DNA from 2 places in the Enterobacter cloacae complex sp. HYC033_NIDB genome. Region 2 is predicted to be linked to the other one. Evidence: predicted binding sites of a transcription regulator. Region 2 holds the regulator's gene; the other holds the start of a gene.
The links. The regulator PurR, encoded in region 2, represses purine synthesis genes. The targets are predictions, from matches to a motif close to CANGCAAACGTTTGCNTG.

Region 1: the regulator PurR is predicted to act here: its motif matches at 1,578-1,595, upstream of purH (bifunctional phosphoribosylaminoimidazolecarboxamide formyltransferase/IMP cyclohydrolase).

The regions. Positions count from the first base shown of each region.
Region 1 is NZ_CP115123.1:1,056,009-1,060,432, reverse strand. It holds rRNA gene O1721_RS05065 (16S ribosomal RNA) at 1-1,139, opposite strand, end outside; gene purH (bifunctional phosphoribosylaminoimidazolecarboxamide formyltransferase/IMP cyclohydrolase) at 1,703-3,292, shown strand; gene purD (phosphoribosylamine--glycine ligase) at 3,308-4,424, shown strand, end outside.
Region 2 is NZ_CP115123.1:2,875,100-2,879,523, reverse strand. It holds gene O1721_RS13895 (MFS transporter) at 1-1,126, opposite strand, end outside; gene cydH (cytochrome bd-I oxidase subunit CydH) at 1,288-1,377, opposite strand; gene purR (HTH-type transcriptional repressor PurR) at 1,675-2,700, shown strand; gene punR (DNA-binding transcriptional activator PunR) at 2,718-3,629, opposite strand; gene punC (purine nucleoside transporter PunC) at 3,741-4,424, shown strand, end outside.

The DNA.
Region 1 (4,424 bases), 1.8 Mb from region 2:
CCGGACCGCTGGCAACAAAGGATAAGGGTTGCGCTCGTTGCGGGACTTAACCCAACATTTCACAACACGAGCTGACGACAGCCATGCAGCACCTGTCTCAGAGTTCCCGAAGGCACCAATCCATCTCTGGAAAGTTCTCTGGATGTCAAGAGTAGGTAAGGTTCTTCGCGTTGCATCGAATTAAACCACATGCTCCACCGCTTGTGCGGGCCCCCGTCAATTCATTTGAGTTTTAACCTTGCGGCCGTACTCCCCAGGCGGTCGACTTAACGCGTTAGCTCCGGAAGCCACGCCTCAAGGGCACAACCTCCAAGTCGACATCGTTTACGGCGTGGACTACCAGGGTATCTAATCCTGTTTGCTCCCCACGCTTTCGCACCTGAGCGTCAGTCTTTGTCCAGGGGGCCGCCTTCGCCACCGGTATTCCTCCAGATCTCTACGCATTTCACCGCTACACCTGGAATTCTACCCCCCTCTACAAGACTCTAGCCTGCCAGTTTCGAATGCAGTTCCCAGGTTGAGCCCGGGGATTTCACATCCGACTTGACAGACCGCCTGCGTGCGCTTTACGCCCAGTAATTCCGATTAACGCTTGCACCCTCCGTATTACCGCGGCTGCTGGCACGGAGTTAGCCGGTGCTTCTTCTGCGGGTAACGTCAATCGACAAGGTTATTAACCTTATCGCCTTCCTCCCCGCTGAAAGTACTTTACAACCCGAAGGCCTTCTTCATACACGCGGCATGGCTGCATCAGGCTTGCGCCCATTGTGCAATATTCCCCACTGCTGCCTCCCGTAGGAGTCTGGACCGTGTCTCAGTTCCAGTGTGGCTGGTCATCCTCTCAGACCAGCTAGGGATCGTCGCCTAGGTGAGCCGTTACCCCACCTACTAGCTAATCCCATCTGGGCACATCCGATGGCAAGAGGCCCGAAGGTCCCCCTCTTTGGTCTTGCGACGTTATGCGGTATTAGCTACCGTTTCCAGTAGTTATCCCCCTCCATCAGGCAGTTTCCCAGACATTACTCACCCGTCCGCCACTCGTCAGCGAAGCAGCAAGCTGCTTCCTGTTACCGTTCGACTTGCATGTGTTAGGCCTGCCGCCAGCGTTCAATCTGAGCCATGATCAAACTCTTCAATTTAAAAGTTTGATGCTCAATGAATTAAACTTCGTAATGAATTACGTGTTCACTCGTTGAGACTTGGTATTCATTTAGTGTCCGAGGACATTAAGAATCCATGTCACTTTGAGTGCCCACACAGATTGTCTGATAAATTGTTAAAGAGCAGTTGCGACGCGCTTCAGCGCTCTGTCGCGAGGTGGCGTATATTACGCTTTCCTCTTTCAGAGTCAACCCGTTATTTCAGGATTTTTTCTCTTCAACCGACCCGGTTGTTTGTGAAGTGATTCACATGTTCCGTGTCGATGGAGGCGCATTATAGGGAGTTCTCCGCAGGCCGCAACCGCTAAATGACAGAAAAATGACTGACTGCTGCATTCCACAGCAAAACCCCGCCTTATACCTTTTTACGCACAGACTTATCCACAATGATACGAAAAAGTAAAAATGTGCGAGCGTTGCGCAAACGTTTTCGTTAAAATGCTCGCGCTTCACAAGGATGCCTCGTCAGGTGTGTTAGATGAGTTTTTCACAGGAAAATTCATCTAACGCTCTCTGTAATCGTGAAATCCAGGGGATTTACCATGCAACAACGTCGTCCAGTCCGCCGCGCTCTGCTCAGTGTTTCTGATAAAGCCGGTATCGTCGAATTCGCTCAGGCACTTTCTGCACGTGGCGTAGAGCTGCTTTCTACAGGCGGTACCGCTCGCCTGTTAGCAGATAAAGGTCTGCCGGTAACCGAAGTGTCCGATTACACCGGTTTCCCGGAAATGATGGATGGACGTGTCAAAACCCTGCACCCGAAAGTGCACGGCGGTATTCTGGGTCGTCGCGGTCAGGACGACGGCATTATGGAGCAGCACAATATTACCCCCATCGACATGGTGGTTGTTAACCTCTACCCGTTCGCCCAGACCGTTGCCCGCGAAGGCTGTTCTCTGGAAGACGCTGTTGAGAATATCGACATCGGCGGCCCGACCATGGTGCGCTCCGCAGCCAAGAACCATAAAGATGTGGCCATCGTGGTAAAGAGCAGTGACTACAACGCCATTATTAATGAGATGGATGCCAACGAAGGGTCCCTGACGCTTGAAACGCGTTTCGATCTCGCCATCAAAGCCTTCGAGCATACCGCCGCCTACGACAGCATGATCGCCAACTATTTCGGTAGCCTGGTACCTGCCTACCACGGTGAAAGCAAAGATCCATCTGGCCGCTTCCCGCGCACGCTGAACCTGAACTTCATTAAGAAGCAGGATATGCGTTACGGTGAGAACAGCCACCAGCAGGCTGCCTTCTATATAGAAGAAGAGGTAAAAGAAGCCTCTGTAGCGACTGCCCAGCAGGTTCAGGGCAAAGCGCTCTCCTATAACAACATTGCCGATACCGACGCCGCGCTGGAATGCGTGAAAGAGTTCAGCGAGCCAGCCTGCGTTATCGTCAAGCACGCCAACCCATGCGGCGTTGCGGTAAGTGCGTCTATTCTGGAAGCTTACGATCGCGCCTACAAAACCGACCCGACCTCCGCGTTCGGCGGCATTATCGCCTTCAACCGCGAGCTGGATGCAGAAACCGCGCAGGCCATCATCTCCCGTCAGTTTGTCGAAGTGATCATCGCGCCATCAGCATCCGAAGAGGCGCTGAAAATCACCGCGGCGAAACAGAACGTGCGCGTACTGGTTTGCGGCCAGTGGGCAGAGCGCGTTCCAGGCCTGGACTTCAAGCGCGTGAACGGCGGGCTGCTGGTTCAGGACCGCGATCTGGGTATGGTGGGCGAAGCCGATCTGCGTGTCGTCACCAAACGTCAGCCAACCGAGCAGGAACTGCGTGACGCGCTGTTCTGCTGGAAAGTGGCGAAGTTCGTGAAATCCAACGCCATCGTCTACGCCAAAGAGAACATGACCATCGGAATAGGCGCAGGCCAGATGAGCCGCGTTTACTCTGCGAAAATCGCGGGTATTAAAGCAGGTGACGAAGGTCTGGAAGTCAAAGGTTCCGCCATGGCCTCTGACGCCTTCTTCCCGTTCCGCGACGGTATCGATGCGGCCGCTGCTGTGGGCATCACCTGTGTGATCCAGCCTGGCGGTTCAATCCGTGATGACGAAGTGATTGCCGCTGCCGACGAGCATGGCATCGCAATGATCTTCACCGACATGCGCCACTTCCGCCATTAATTCCCGGAGCAGAAAATGAAAGTATTAGTGATTGGTAACGGCGGGCGCGAGCACGCCCTGGCGTGGAAAGCAGCGCAGTCTCCGCAGGTTGAAACCGTCTTTGTGGCACCGGGTAACGCCGGGACCGCGCTGGAGCCCGCACTACAGAACGTCGCCATCGGCGTAACCGACATCCCGGCGCTGCTGAGCTTTGCCCAAAACGAGAATATCGATCTGACGATTGTTGGCCCGGAAGCACCGCTGGTGATCGGCGTTGTAGATGCCTTCCGCGCCGCGGGCCTGAAAATTTTCGGCCCAACGGAAGGGGCTGCGCAGCTGGAAGGCTCAAAAGCCTTCACCAAAGATTTTCTCGCGCGTCATAACATCCCGACGGCGGAATATCAGAACTTCACCGAGGTAGAGCCTGCTCTGGCTTACCTGCGTGAAAAAGGCGCGCCGATTGTGATCAAAGCCGACGGCCTGGCTGCCGGGAAAGGCGTTATCGTGGCGATGACCCTCGAAGAAGCGGAAGCCGCCGTGCAGGATATGCTGGCGGGTAACGCCTTTGGCGACGCGGGCCACCGCATCGTGATTGAAGAGTTCCTCGACGGCGAAGAAGCGAGTTTTATCGTGATGGTTGACGGCGAGCACGTTCTGCCGATGGCGACCAGCCAGGATCACAAGCGCGTAGGCAATGCCGACACGGGGCCAAACACCGGCGGGATGGGAGCTTACTCCCCTGCTCCGGTGGTCACTGACGAAGTACACCAGCGCACCATGGACCGCATCATCTGGCCAACCGTGAAAGGGATGGCTGCGGAAGGCAATACCTACACCGGTTTCCTTTACGCAGGCCTGATGATCGACAAGCAGGGTAACCCGAAGGTGATTGAATTCAACTGCCGCTTCGGCGATCCGGAAACCCAGCCGATCATGCTGCGCATGAAGTCCGATCTGGTTGATCTGTGTCTGGCGGCGTGCGAAGGCAAGCTGGACGAGAAAACTTCCGAGTGGGACGAACGTGCCTCTTTAGGTGTGGTGATTGCTGCGGGTGGCTATCCGGGTAGCTACAACACCGGAGATGAGATCCACGGCCTGCCGCTGGAAGAGATTGACGGTGCGAAGGTGTTCCACGCCGGTACAAAGCTCTCTG
Region 2 (4,424 bases):
ACATCATCACCAGCAGCAGGCCGAGTGCAGCAATGATCGCCCCCATCACCGGCACAAAGCTGTAACCCAAACCACCTGAGATCACCGCCCCGCCCGCTGCGGCCCCCAGCGCATTGCCCAGGTTAAACGCACCGATATTCACCGACGAAGAGAGCCCCGGCGCTTCGTGCGCAACGCGCATTACACGCATCTGCAACGGTGGCACCACGGCAAAGGTTGCGGCGCCCCACACCACCATGGCAATCGCGGCACCCACTTCGTTACGCGCCAGCCACGGAATCGCCACCATGATGACAATCAGCAGCGTTAAAAAACCTTTCAGTGTTCCACTGACGGAGCGGTCGGCAAATTTCCCGCCGAGATAGTTGCCAATCGAGAACCCGACACCAATCAGCACCAGCATCGCGGTAACAAAGAGTGGCGTTGCGTGGGTAATGTCGTGCAGCACCGGGGAGATATAGGTGTAGAGCGTAAACATCGCCCCGGCCCCCAGTACCGTGGTGAGCAGCGCGGACAACACCTGAGGACGCATCAGCACCGCCAGCTCTTTACGTACTTCCGGACGTTCTCCCGCACTTCCTTTCGGCAGTGAGAAGAACAGCGCAACCATCGCGACCACGCCCAGTCCGGCGGTTGCGAGGAAAGACATACGCCAGCCGATGGCTTCTCCCAGCCAGGTGGCAGCGGGAACGCCGCCGATATTAGCGATGGTGAGGCCCATGAACATAGTGGCTACCGCGCTGGCCTGCTTATGTTTTGGCACCACGCTGGCGGCAACAACCGAGCCCAGTCCGAAGAAGGCGCCATGGTTGAGGCTGGTCAGAATGCGCGAAAGCATCAGAGTGGTGTAATCGGGCGAAATCGCGGAAAGCACATTTCCGAGAGTGAAAATCGCCATCAGGAAAATCAGCGCATTGCGGCGAGCGCGGTGGGAAAGCAGCAGCGTCATCAGCGGCGCGCCCACCATCACGCCAATCGCGTAGGCGCTAATTAACATACCGGCCGCAGGAATTGAGACGTCCACACCCCGGGCGATAACAGGCAATAACCCCATAGGGGAGAATTCAGTGGTGCCAATCCCAAAGGCGCCAATCGCCAGGGCCAGCAGGGGAAAATTGATTTTCATGAAGAGACTCCGGATACCGTGCCATAACCCGGCACAGAACTAAGAAGTCAAAAGCATGACATCAATCACAAAAAATGAGAAGTTAACATTTTGGCAAAAGATTTTTGCCGGAGAGGTAACAATAGCGGCAAGAGAGGGAGAAAGTTCTCCCTCCGCCTGAATCAGTGCAGTGCAGCGGTTAAACCACCGGCAACAATCAGAGCAAGAACAACAATGGTGGTAAACAGCGAAAACTTCAGATCGGTACTCATCAATTTTTCTCCTTTTATTCACCCTACGAAAAGTGAGCTTGCTCATTTTTACACAGTTCAGGTCAAAAATCTTCCAGGATTTAAACGGATATCCACTTTACCTCTTCCCCTTTTCATCAAGATAGGACAAAATTCCACGCTAAATTTATTAGCGTACCGGCCACTGACCCCCTCCTGACGTCCTGTGTCGTTTTCCCGGCGTGTCGCAACTCATGTTTGCGTGATAAGGGTGAGAGAAGGCAAACGTTTACCTTCAATTTTTTCAGGAGCTTAGGATATGGTCTGGAGTGACATTTAATGGCAACAATTAAAGACGTAGCAAAACGCGCAAACGTTTCCACTACAACCGTATCACATGTTATTAACAAAACGCGTTTCGTCGCTGAAGAGACGCGTAATGCCGTCTGGGCGGCAATCAAAGAACTGCACTACTCGCCAAGTGCCGTCGCCCGCAGCCTGAAGGTTAATCACACCAAATCGATTGGCCTGCTGGCCACCAGCAGTGAAGCGGCCTACTTTGCTGAAATCATCGAAGCCGTTGAAAAAAACTGCTTCCAGAAAGGCTATACCCTGATTCTGGGCAACGCGTGGAACAACATTGAAAAACAGCGCGCTTACCTGTCAATGATGGCGCAAAAGCGCGTCGACGGCCTGCTGGTAATGTGTTCTGAATACCCTGAGTCGGTCCTTTCCATGCTGGAAGAGTATCGCCACATTCCGATGGTGGTCATGGACTGGGGCGAAGCGCGCGCAGACTTCACCGACTCCGTTATTGATAACGCCTTTGAAGGCGGCTACATGGCGGGGCGTTATCTGGTAGAACGCGGTCATCGTGAAATTGGCGTGATCCCGGGTCCGCTGGAGCGTAACACCGGAGCTGGCCGTCTGGCCGGTTTCATGAAAGCGATGGAAGAGGCGCTGATCACCGTGCCGGAAAACTGGATTGTTCAGGGCGACTTCGAGCCGGAGTCGGGCTATCGCGCCATGCAGCAGATCGTCTCCCAGCCGCATCGCCCTACCGCGGTGTTCTGCGGCGGCGACATCATGGCGATGGGCGCGCTCTGCGCGGCGGATGAACTCGGCCTGCGCGTCCCGCAGGATATCTCGGTGATCGGCTATGACAACGTGCGCAACGCCCGCTTCTTTACCCCGGCGCTGACCACCATTCACCAGCCGAAAGATTCGCTGGGTGAAACGGCCTTCAACATGCTGCTGGACAGGATCGTCAACAAGCGTGAACAGTCCCAGTCCATTGAAGTTCACCCGCGCCTGATTGAACGCCGTTCCGTTGCGGACGGTCCGTTCCGCGACTACCGTCGTTAATCTCATTACGGGGCCAGCTATGCTGGTTCCCGCAACCACTCCCGGTTCAGCGTTTCGCTGTCGCCCAGATAATCCAGCAGCCAGGCCATGGCGGGCGAGACGTCGTTTTGCTGCCACGTCAGACAGCACGCGGCATCCGGGAAGGGGTTTTCCAGCGTCAAGGCCACCCACTCTCCCGCATCGATGCGCGGGCGCGCAAAATGCACCGGCACCATGCCAACGCACAGCCCCGCGCTCAGACAGGTGGCCGACGACTCCCAGTCCGGCGCGACCACGCGGCGCTGATTATCCAGCAGCCAGGTAATGCGCTTGGGCAGCGAGCGGGAGGTATCTTCCAGCACCAGCGAGGGCCAGTTGCGTAAGGTGTCATCGCTCAGCGGACCTTCCAGCGCCGCCAGCGGGTGATCGCGCGCGACCACGCAGGTCCAGCTCAGCATGCCCATGTCGCGAAACGCGTAGCGCCCCCCAACCGGGATCGCCTGGGTTGCACCAATCGCCATCTCCGCCCTGCCGTCCGCCAGCGCATCCCAGACGCCGTTGAACACTTCCTGCGAAACACGCAGTTCGACGTCGGAAAAATGACGATAGAAATCGACGATCATCTGCCGGGTCCGCTCCGGCTTAACGATGTTATCCACCGCGATAGCGAGATGCCCGCGCCAGCCGTTGGCGATCTGCTGGCACTGCTCACGGGTGATCTGCATTTTTTTGATAACAGACCGCCCTTCCTTCAAAAACCACGCTCCGGCAGGCGTGAGCTCCACGTCGCGATGGCGCCGCTCGAACAGCGGGACCGCCAGCCACGCTTCCAGCTGGCGCACCGTATAGCTGATAGCCGAGGGAACGCGATGCAGCTCCTGGGCGGCACCGGTAAAGCTGCCGTTACGCGCCACGGCATCAACCACTTCAAGGGAATAATCTGACCACATCTTTAGCCTGCAAATTTTTTGAACGCACCCGCCAAATATTAGCGTTTCACAAGCCGCTTTGCACTCCCTACACTCTGCGCCAACGTACACCTGCCTCCTCAGGAGAAAAAAGTGCAACCCAGGAAAGGATTTTTAGTCTGGCTCGGCGGCTTAAGCGTGCTGGGCTTTTTGGCAACCGATATGTATCTGCCCGCGTTCGCCGCGATGCAGGAAGATTTGCAAACCCCTGCCGCCGCCATCAGCGCCAGTTTAAGTTTGTTCCTTGCTGGCTTTGCTTTTGCGCAATTGCTGTGGGGGCCGCTCTCGGATCGTTTTGGCCGTAAGCCCGTCCTGTTGTTGGGGCTGGCGATTTTTGCCGTAGGCTGTCTGGGCATGCTGTGGGTCCGCGATGCCGCCTGGCTGCTGGCGCTGCGCTTTATTCAGGCGGTCGGCGTCTGCGCCGCAGCGGTGACCTGGCAGGCGCTGGTGACCGATTACTACCCCGCCTCGCGCACTAACCGCATATTCGCCACTATTATGCCGCTGGTCGGCCTGTCGCCGGCGCTTGCCCCGTTACTGGGCAGCTGGATCCTGGCGCATTTCGACTGGCAGGCCATTTTCGCCACGCTCTTTGCTATTACGCTGGTCCTGATGCTGCCTGCTTTCGGGCTTAAACCTGCGCATAAAAAAGAGACGCATCCGGACGCAAAGCCCATCACCTTTACCTCTTTACTGCGGTCGAAAGCCTATCGCGGTAACGTGCTGATTTATGCTGCCTGCTCTGCCAGCTTCTTTGCCTGGCTAACCGGTTCGCCG